2 linked regions of the Vallitalea guaymasensis genome follow. The protein of the gene in region 2 interacts with the protein of the main gene of each other region in a pairwise test. Links are inferred from orthologs where the notes say so. Each region holds a gene or a part of one and is shown on either strand. Other genes may lie near its edges.

Region 1 (3,415 bases), 200 kb from region 2 along the record:
TAATCTATTTTTCCTTTAATAAGGATTCTCCAGTCATTTCAGCTGGTTTCTCAACTTCCATTAATTCAAGTAGTGTAGGTGCAATATCTGCTAACTTTCCACCTTCTCTGAGTGTTACACTATCTTTATAGTTAACTAAGATAAATGGAACCGGATTAGTTGTATGTGCTGTAAATGGATCTCCAGTTTTGTAATCAATCAATTGTTCTGAATTACCATGGTCAGCACAGATGAACATTTGACCATCTGCTTCAATCAAAGCATCAAGTGTTCTTCCGACACAACTGTCAACTGTCTCAACTGCTTTAACTACCGCTTTTTCTATTCCTGTGTGTCCAACCATATCAGGATTAGCAAAGTTAACGATGATAAGATCGTATTTATCTGATTTAATAGCATTTACTAGATTGTCACACACTTCATTAGCACTCATCTCTGGCTGTAAATCATAAGTAGCAACTTTTGGTGATGGTACTAATATTCTATCTTCACCTTCATTAGGTTCTTCAATACCACCATTAAAGAAAAATGTAACATGAGCATATTTTTCTGTTTCTGCCAATCTAAGTTGTTTTAATCCTTTATCAGCTAAATATTCACCTAAAGTATTTTCAAGCATAACCTTATGGAATGCTACTATTTTATTAGGTATAGTAACGTCATAATCTGTAAAACAAACATAAGTTAATTTGAAGAATTCTCTTTCAAATTTATCAAATTCTTCATCACAAAAAGCTCTTGTGATTTGTCTAGCTCTGTCTGGTCTGAAGTTAAAGCATATTATTGAATCGTTTTCACTAATCTTACCAGTTGGTTCTCCTTCTGCTAAAACAACAGTTGGAAGTACGAATTCATCATATACCTCTTCTTGATATGAGCCTTGTATAGCAGCTAAAGCACTCTTAGCAAGTTTTCCTTCACCTTTTACCATTGCATCATATGCAAGTTTTTCTCTTTCCCAACGATTATCTCTATCCATAGCGTAATAGCGACCAATTATAGTAGCTATTTTACCTACGCCTATTTCTCTCATTTTTTCTTCTAACTCTTCAATATAATCTTTACCTGAAGCTGGTGGTGTATCTCTACCATCTAAAAATGCATGTACATATACTTTTTCAACATTATGTTCTTTTGCTAATTTCAATAAAGCATATAAATGTGTATTATGTGAGTGTACGCCCCCGTCTGATAATAGACCATATAAATGCAATGCTGAATCATTTGCTTTACAATTGTCTATTGCAGCAAGTAATGCTGTATTTTTAAAGAAATCACCATCTTCTATTTCTTTAGTGATTCTAGTAAGCTCTTGGTATACGATTCTTCCTGCACCAATATTGAGATGCCCTACTTCTGAATTACCCATTTGTCCATGAGGTAATCCAACATCTAATCCACTAGCAAATCCTTCAACACAAGGATATTCTTTCATTATTTTATCCATTATAGGTGTATTTGCAAGTTTAACTCCATTACCTTCAGTCTTTTCATTGAGTCCAAATCCATCTAATATCATTAATACTGTTGGTTTTTTTGACATTTCATAACTCCTTCTTATCAAATCTATAATAGATTAGAAGGTTATGAATAAATTCATAACCTTATCTAATAATCATTATTATTTGTAATTTACTACCTTACCGAAATCAGCCTTCAGACTAGCTCCACCAACTAATCCACCATCAATATTTTCCATTGCGAAGAGTTCTTTTGCATTGCCTGCATTAACACTTCCACCATATTGAATTCTAACTGCATCAGCTACTTCTTGGTCATAAACTTCTTTAACTACTTGACGTATAGCTGCACAAACTTCTTCAGCTTGCTTTGATGTAGCAGTTTTACCAGTTCCTATAGCCCATATTGGTTCGTAAGCAAGAACAACATTTTTTGCATCTTCTTTTGCAACGTCTTTAAGTGCAACTTTGATTTGTGCTCTTATAAGATCTACTGTTATTCCTTGTTCTCTTTGCTCTAATGTTTCACCACAGCAAATAATTGGTGTTAAGCCATGTTCTATAGCTTTAAGTACTTTTTTATTAACTATTTCATTAGTTTCTCCAAAATATTCTCTTCTTTCGGAGTGACCTAATACAACGTATTTAACTCCAATTTCAGTTAACATGTTTGGAGCAATCTCTCCAGTGTATGCTCCACTTTCTTCAAAGTACATATTTTGAGCACCTATTTCAATGTTACAATCTTTTGTAGCTTCAACAGCTAATACTAATGAAACATAAGGTGTACAAAATACAACATCTACATCATCATTTTTAACTAATGGTTTTAACTCTTCAATTAAAGCTAATGCTTCTCTTGGAGTTTTGTTCATTTTCCAGTTTCCTGCAATAATCATCTTACGCATTATCAAAACCTCCATTTATATTGTTATAACTATTTATCGTTTGCTGCTGCAACACCTGGTAATTCTTTTCCTTCTAAGAATTCAAGTGAAGCTCCGCCACCTGTAGAAATATGAGTCATTTTATCTCCGAATCCAAGTTGGTTAACAGCTGCTGCTGAATCACCACCACCTATGATAGTTGTTGCATCAGTTTCAGCTAATGCTTTTGCTACAGCAATTGTTCCACCTGCAAAGTTTTCAAATTCGAATACACCCATTGGTCCGTTCCATACAACTGTCTTAGCGTCTTTTACAGCATTAGCGAATATCTCTCTAGTTTCTTCTCCAATATCAAGACCTTCCCAATCAGGTTCGATCATTCCTCTTTTTACAGTTTTGAATGGTGTATCATTCTTGAATTCTTGTGCTACTACATTATCAACTGGTAATAAGAAATTAACACCTTTTTCTTTTGCTTTTTCAATCATTTCTCTTGCATAATCAATTTTATCTTCTTCAAGTAAAGATAATCCAACTTCATTACCCATAGCTTTTAAGAATGTATAAGCCATTCCTCCACCTATGATTAGAGTATCTACTTTATCAAGAAGGTTATTGATAACATTTATTTTATCAGATACTTTTGCTCCACCAAGAATAGCTACAAAAGGTCTCTTTGGATTATTTACAGCGTTTCCTAAGAAATCAATTTCTTTTTGCATTAAATAACCTACTACACAAGTATCAACATAATTAGTTACTCCAACATTAGAACAATGTGCTCTATGAGCAGTTCCGAATGCATCATTAACAAATATTTCAGCTAGACTTCCTAATTCTTTACTGAAATCTTCACCATTTTTTGTTTCTTCTTTTCTATAACGAGTATTTTGAAGAAGTACCACATCTCCATCTTTCATGTCAGCAACTGCTTTTTTAGCATTGTCACCAACTACATTGTCGTCTGCTGCAAAAACAACTTCTTTATTTAATAATTCTGCAAGTCTTTTTGCTACTGGAGCAAGTGAAAGCTCTGGCTTAGGTTCTCCTTTTGGTTTTCCAAGGTGT
Region 2 (8,146 bases):
ATCAGGCACACCTTTACTAATAATATTTTTTATTTCATTTAATTCTACATGGTCTACCCATGGAAGATTAGTAGATTGTACCACCCTTGACTTGAGTCCGAATAAACTTGGTAAAGTACCTACCCCATAGTTACTCCTAGCAACAAGTAGAGAATAATCCTTGACACATACAGTATTTATACATGATACCAATTCATTATAAAACATACTCTCCATATCATTGAATGCTTCCACATAAGGTAAAGCCTGAAACTCTGTTTGTGGAAAAGTAACGCTAAGTGGTATAAAATCAACTTTCTTATAGGATAGTGCATCTTCAATTGTTTTTTCCACCATATCCAAATGGTCCATATCAATTTTATCTTCTAAATATTGTAACACTCTCTGACAATTCATCTAATCACCTTTTCCCTCTAAAGATTAATATAGATATAATATATCACGCAGTTTTTTTAAGTACTTAGCTTATATTTGAAAAAACATTGCATATATTGTTTTATTTGCTATATTTGTTATATTAGATAAAATATATGGGTAATAGGTATAATAACAAAGCATTTACTCGTTGAAATTACAACAAGTAAATGCTTTAATATAAAATTTAGTATGATTTAATTTTACAATTATATATTAAGATTAGTTACCAAATGGAACTAAAACAGCTTCAGAGAAGTTACCAGCATAATCTTCTAAGATTATTTCAATCTCTCCTGAACTACCTTGAACTCTTAAATTGGTTAAATCGTCTACACCTCTTATAGCATATTGTGCCCCGTTTTTAAATGTAATAGTTCTACCATTTTGTTTGGCATATAAGTGCCACCAATCTTTTGATGTTGGTCCTGTGAGTTCCACTCTGCCATAATTATATATAGCTTTTCCTTCATAGACATCAGAGTATGTATCTATTAACTGTCCTGAATAATCTGTATAACTTATAATATTTCCATTATCATCTAGTGCTGATAACCTTAAAGTATATCTGGTACCATCTGTTACAGGCACAGTTATTGTTCCTTGACTTGTATTTTCATTAAATGTTTCGTTATAACTACTGTCATTATTACTATAATTCAAAGTAACCTCTGCTTTGACCATATTACTTGAGTTAGGATTATTCCAAGAAACATCAAGATAACCGTCATTTTCAACTACTTCTATATTACTTATAGCTTGAGAAAAATCTCTTTCTATAACTGCCCCAGGACTTTCAACACCATCTGCACCTACAGCTGTCAATTTAATTGTTACTATTCCAGTAGGATTATATAATGATTTTATGTAATATTTATCATCATAGGTACCTCCTAAGTATACTTCTTTTCCATCGCTGTATTTTGCATATACATTATATTTTTGCACCTTACTATAATCATCCATATCCCAAGAAATATACATTTCAGATGAATCAAAAGCACTATCAATCTTTAATCCTGTAGGAGCATCAAGTTTTTCGCAAGTTGAATCTGTAATTTTGATCTCTCCAATATTCATTTGATATCCTTGAACTTGTCCATTAGCAGGTTCAAATGATAAGCCAAAGGCTGCTATTTGTCTTCCTTTGTAATTCTGTAGATTCAATGTTTTAGTCTTCCATTTATTAGTTTGAGTTCCCGATGAAGGAATTTCAATATATTCTACTGTTTCTGGCGCATCTTTAAAGATAAGTCCTAAGCTCATTTTTGATCCGTCAGTTGCAGAAGGCTTACTAAATGTAATATATGCTTTTGAATCTTTTGATACATCAAGGTCTGTTTTGTATAAACGCAAGAAATTATTTGATTCCAAATCACCTTTTACAACAAGAGAACTTCCTCCGTTATATCCACCTATTTGGTCTAATTCAAAAGCTGGGTTGTATTTGTTACCATAGTCAAAATCAACTCTTAATGTTTCTCCATTTTCATGACTTGAACTAATCCACCACTGCCATGTTGGTAAGATATCTTGAATATTGATATTAGCCCATTCATTATCATTAGAGACTTCACCATTAACAAAATATTGTAATCCATGTCCAGTATTGAAGTTAGTATAGAAATTACCACCATTAATTACAGATCGCTCTGATATAAATGCTGCTAACCCTGGCCATGATTGATAATTTTTACCTTCTAGGTCATTTCCAGCATTAGGTTTTGCTCTATCAGGATTATTAGCTGTCAAGTATGGATTGGTTGTTGCATCTAGTATATTTCTTAATAATTCTTCTCGTTCTTCCTGTGTATAATCTGTTGTTGGATGACTTGCATAACCACTATTATTACTATAATAAGGCTGGTTCATTGAGCCTGACCACCAAGTTCTCTCTCTAGCAAATATGTATTTTTGATACTCTGAATCACTTCGCCTGTTTTCATTGTATGAATTATTTCCTGTATGTCCAAAAGCTTGCTCATCAAGTCCACTCCATACCATTTCTGTACCTAAGTGAGCTATAGCTGTTCTTGGAACAAGATTATCATCTAGAGTATTATATATTGAACCTCTTCTACCTGAAAAACCTGTTTGTCCTGCTTCCAATGTATTGAAAACAGTTTCTCTTGGGTCAAGACCTAGAGATTCCATTATTGACACTGAACCATTAACCATTGATTTACTTGGATCGGGATTCATATATAATGAACTAGCCGCTTGGTCTCTGTCAGGATGTTTAACCCAGTTACTGAATTCTGTTGCATCTTTGTTATAATAATTAATACTACCCCATGATCTTTCATTAAATTGTCCATATAAATTAGAAGCATATACTTGAACATATATACCTTGGGAAGTCATAGCAGCTATAAATTCCTCATATAAAGGCATATAAGAAGAAGGTAATCTCTCTTCAGCATTAACAAAATACCCATCAAACCCATAATACTTACAAATCTCAACTAACTTGTCAGCTAAAGGAAATCTTCCATTTTCATCTTTATAAACAAAATCTTCTGTATGCTCAGCTCTTGGGAAGAATATACATCCTAACGTCATAACACCGTTTTTATGAGCTGCATTAGTGTATGCAGGATTAGGAAGATTCAATACACCAAATTCATATTTACGCTCCCACCAAGGTGCATCGGGAACGAATAAGCTGTCAGGTGCTGGTTCTGTTACCATTCCATGCCACGCCGCATGATAATCCAAGTACTGCCAGAAATTCAATACATTCTGAGCAAACTTATCATTATACTGGTAAGAGTTAAAGAAATCATTACCATAATCACCTGCTAGAGTCAAACTCTTAACATTTTGATCTAGCATTGGATTAGCTTGAGTAGCTTGGAAAGATACATTACGTTGTCTAAGTGGTACTTTTGCACGCATAAAATCATAATATTCATCTTGTTCAGGTGTCCAATCCAAGATATCCTGTTTACAATATCCATGTATAGAAGGTTGATTATCACCTTTGTACCCTTGTTCCCCCTCTCTAGGCGGCATTGTATCACCACCTGCAAATACATCTGTTAACATAGTCACTGTCAACATTGATACCATCAGTAAAACTGACAAAATCTTTTGTTTCTTCATACCCATTCTCCTTTGTTTAATATATTTTTAAATTTTCATGTTATAGAAAACTTAAATTTGATAAGAAAACCCTTTAACATATTAATCAAATTTTAACAATGTATTTTAATATATTATAACAAAATATAAGTTATTATGTCAAAAGTTTTATATATTAAATTATTGCATATTTTATGAAATATTACATTAAATGTACTCTCAAAGGCTTATATTCCCTATATTTGCGCACAAAAAATGTTAATTAATATTTCACAAAAAAATTTTATCAACTCTATTTTGGTGACTAATTGTTAAAACATATTTTTAACTTTATTTAACATTTGATAAAACCCAGGAAATTTACGTTTATATTAGAACCAATATACTAGTACAAATCGCAAATTTTGTACTTGATAAATACTGTAAAGTGACGTAAACTTATACTTATCGGTAGGAAACTTATTAATTCAAAAAAATATATTGGACTTATTAAATGCTGGTGCCTAAGTTCAATATATAATAAGTTTTATTATGTAATCGGAAGGAGAACCAACATGAACGTATGTGAAAAATTTTTAAATTATGTAAAGGTAGAAACTACTTCAAACGAAGAATCTGAGACTTGCCCAAGTACTGCTGTCCAACTTGATCTTGCTAAAATACTAGTTGAAGAATTAAACATTCTAGGACTTGAAGATATATCACTTGATGACAATGGTTACATCATGGCTACACTAAAAGCAAACACTGACAAAGATATTCCATCCATCGGATTCATTTCCCATATGGATACATCACCAGATATTAGCGGTAAAGATGTTAAACCACGTATTATCGAGAACTATGATGGTGAAGATATAGTGCTTAACGAAACTCTTAAAGTAGTTTTATCAACAAAAGAGTATCCATCTCTTCTTAATTATAAAGGAAAAGATCTAATCGTTACAGATGGTACAACTCTTCTAGGTGCTGATGATAAAGCAGGTGTTGCAGAAATAATGTCAGCAATGGAATACCTAATAAATCATCCAGAAATTAAACATGGTACTATAAAAGTAGCATTCACTCCTGATGAAGAAATAGGAAGAGGTACTGATAAATTTGATGCAGAAAAATTCGGTACTGATTTTGCTTATACTGTTGATGGTGGAGAAATAGGAGAGCTTGAATACGAGAACTTCAATGCAGCTAATGCTTGGTTAACAATCAACGGTAACAATATTCACCCAGGTTCAGCTAAAAACAAAATGCTTAGCGCTATGGAAATAGCCTTTGAATTTGATGGAATGTTACCTCCTAATGAAAGACCACAATTTACTGAGGGTTATGAAGGATTCTATCATCTTGTAAGAATGGGTGGTAATGTTGAACAAGTTAAAATGGTATACATCCTAAGAGATCATGACAAAGAGTTATATTATAATAAAAAAGATTACTTCACTAATGTAGTCAACTATCTTAACCTAAAATACGGAGACAACACTGTTGAATGCGATTTGAGAGATATGTATTTCAACATGAAAGAAAAAGTAGAACCAGTAATGCACATTGTGGAAACAGCTACAGAAGCTATGAAAGCTGTTGGTGTTGAACCAATCATCGTGCCTATCCGTGGCGGTACTGACGGTTCAAGATTATCATATATGGGAATTCCTTGCCCTAACCTATTTACAGGCGGACATAATTTCCATGGTAAATACGAATACATTTGTATACAATCAATGCATAAAGCAGTAGAAACCATAGTAAAAATCATAGAATTATACGCACAAAAATAATTAATTAGCCTAGCTTAATACTCATCCTTACAAAAATGTAAGTTACCTCTTTATTTTGTAATCTATTTGAATGGAATAATTAGTCCAAGTAGAATACAATGTTAGTATAAGCTGATAAAGAGCTAATTACTAACGGGAGGTAACTGATATGAAGAATTTCTTAAAAAAATCATTAGCGATATTTGGGATATTATTCCTGATGGTATTAACATATAGTCAATTCTATAATCCAAGCAACGAGAATTATACTTTGGATCATAGTTTGAAAACTCAAATTTCAAGTAGGACATCCAATTATGTGGAACTTGATAAATTACCTAAAAATCTAATCAATGCAACTATTGCAATGGAAGATAAAAGATTCTATCGACATGGTGGTTTTGATATTCTAGCAATAATGAGAGCGGCAATAATGGATATAAAAGAAGGTAGATTCGCACAAGGCGGCAGTACAATAACACAACAGCTTGCCAAGAATCTTTTTCTCAGCAGGCAGAAATCACTGACAAGGAAGTTTCATGAAATCATTATTGCATCGAAACTAGAGCGGATGTTTACAAAAGAAGATATATTGGAAATGTACCTGAATATCATCTACTACGGTGCAGGTGCTCATGGAGTGAATGATGCATCTAATGTATTTTTCTCAAAAAATGTGAGTAATCTTACTCTTGAGGAATGTGCAATGTTGGCTGGTTTACCCCAAGCCCCTAGTAGATATAACCCTGTAGAACATATGGAAACAGCTAAGAAAAGACAAAAAATAGTTATGAGTGTTATGTTGAAGAATGGATATATTAGATAAAGTACTTTTTAAAAAATAGACAACGGTCGTATGTTGAAATCATATATAGTGATAATCACTCTCGTTACATTTGTTGTCCTTAGCTGTTTTAAAGGAATGACAACAAGCTGTAAAAATCGTTCTTATCACTATATATGATTTTCTTTATATTTACCACTCTTGAGCCAGTTAAAAAATATGGCTTTAGCCTTTAAAAGGGACTTACTAGCCCCTTTTGATATAACTGATTATTTGTTTTGTTTTTCGATTCCTGCTAGGAAATGTTCGTAGACACTGTATTCTTTTGAACTATCTATAAGAACTGCATTTACACATTTCTCGTAGAAGTTGGCTGGTCCGATTCCTCCGATTATTGCATATATATAGCCTTCGTCTTTTAGAGCATTAAGAGAGCGTAATAATAATGCTTTTCCTATACCTTTACCACGATATTCCTCTGATACTCTAGTAGGTCCAAAAAAATCAGGTGCTGTAGCGTTATAACAAGCATATCCGATTATTTCACTACCTTTTGCGGCAATAAAACATGATATTGGATTGTTAGAAAAACATACATCGCATTCCCCTGCTGCATTAATACTGGAATGCTCTTTTACCCATTCTACAATACGGTATTTATCAGGAGCCAAGGCTCGAAAGATTTTGATATCCTCCTTCTCAAGACGCTCCAATTCATTATGATAATCTTCAATATGTAATAGATTAACTAACATATCTGCCATAATAAAAACCTCATTTCTGTATTATTGCTTTTACTTAGCATGCATTTTTCATTACATTTTTACTGGTAGAACACCATGTAACTCATAAGTTTCTTCAAATAATTCACCTAATGCTCTTAAGCTGTTAAGTGTATATTCATAAGCAGCAATACCATAAACATTATCAGGAAGACTTCTTAGGTCATAAGGATTCCTTAATGCTGTAACTATGATATTGGTATTATTGACAGCTGCTTTTTTTATTAATTCAAGTTGTCCTTTATATAGGTGACCATTGTAAGTACCTATTATAATAGAACTGTATGATTTTGCTTCTTTTAATATATCATCAATCTCTTCCTCATCAGGATCAGGTGACATGATAACCCCCTGTCCGCCAAATCGTTCTACCATGAAATCAGAAAAACTTAGAGTGTAATCGTTTTTGTTGGATACATTAGTTGCTCTAAAAGGTAGACTTCCAATAAATAGAGGTTTGTCTCCAAGTTCTGGCAGGTTCTTAGTTGGCATTTGTACTGGAGTTATAGTCTCTTTTAACATTTTATAAACATATTCTTTTCCATCGTCTTCATCAAATGTAATTTCTTCCACCTTATCAACAAACTTTTCTTTCCATGAGAATATCTTATCAAGTGATTCGTCCATTTCTTCTATAGAAAGCTCTCCTTGTTGGAAAGCATCAACAAGAGCATCTGATGCTTCTCGTGCAAATCTAGCTGTATGTGAAATACAAATCAAGTCAACACCTGCATTCATAGCCTGCTTGATACCTTCTACAGTACCATAGTTCTTTTGGATTGCTTTCATTTCCATACAATCACTGATAACTAATCCTTTGAATTCTATTTTATCCTTTAACAATCCTCTAATGATTTTCCTGGACATGGTGGCTGGTAGATTATCAGTCTCAATCTTAGGGAATAAAATATGAGCTGTCATAATAGCTGGAATACCTTCTTTTATCATTTGTTTGAAAGGTATCAACTCACACTTTTCAATCTCTTCCAATGACTTATTAATCTGTGGTAATCCAAGATGTGAATCAACGTTGGTATCACCATGTCCTGGGAAGTGTTTAGCTGATGCCATTACTCCACCATCCAACAGACCTTTTGTCATAGCTGATGCATACTCTGCCACTTTCTCAGGATTATCACCATAGCTTCTGACACCTATTACAGGATTATCCATGTTGGAATTAATATCACCTACAGGAGCTAGGTTAAAATTGACACCTAGCTTCATTAATTGTTTTCCTGTAATCTTACCTGCTTGATATGCATAATCCACATTGTTTGTAGCCGCTATTGCCATTGCTCCTGGAATATTGACATTATCATCTT

The links.
Region 1: the proteins of pepT (region 2) and tpiA interact in binary tests that used the Escherichia coli proteins (3 or more experiments, as listed by UniProt). The link is inferred for Vallitalea guaymasensis from one-to-one orthologs.

Annotation. Positions count from the first base shown.
Region 1 is NZ_CP058561.1:4,296,338-4,299,752, reverse strand. The notes cover bases 497-3,415. They hold tpiA (triose-phosphate isomerase), read right to left. Parts: upstream 2,372-3,415; coding sequence 1,622-2,371; downstream 497-1,621. Other genes in these bases: HYG85_RS18375 (phosphoglycerate kinase), read right to left, coding at 2,398-3,415; gpmI (2,3-bisphosphoglycerate-independent phosphoglycerate mutase), read right to left, coding at 497-1,543. Also shown: more of gpmI, read right to left, coding at 5-496. UniProt on the Escherichia coli protein: Involved in the gluconeogenesis. Catalyzes stereospecifically the conversion of dihydroxyacetone phosphate (DHAP) to D-glyceraldehyde-3-phosphate (G3P).
Region 2 is NZ_CP058561.1:4,097,756-4,105,901, reverse strand. What follows is about bases 3,295-6,164. They hold pepT (peptidase T), read left to right. Parts: upstream 3,295-4,052; coding sequence 4,053-5,276; downstream 5,277-6,164. Other genes in these bases: HYG85_RS17570 (transglycosylase domain-containing protein), read left to right, coding at 5,425-6,081; HYG85_RS17580 (endo-beta-N-acetylglucosaminidase), read right to left, coding at 3,295-3,519. In the rest of the region: HYG85_RS17585 (uroporphyrinogen decarboxylase/cobalamine-independent methonine synthase family protein), read right to left, coding at 1-396; more of HYG85_RS17580, read right to left, coding at 637-3,294; HYG85_RS17565 (GNAT family N-acetyltransferase), read right to left, coding at 6,309-6,803; nagZ (beta-N-acetylhexosaminidase), read right to left, coding at 6,855-8,146. UniProt on the Escherichia coli protein: Cleaves the N-terminal amino acid of tripeptides.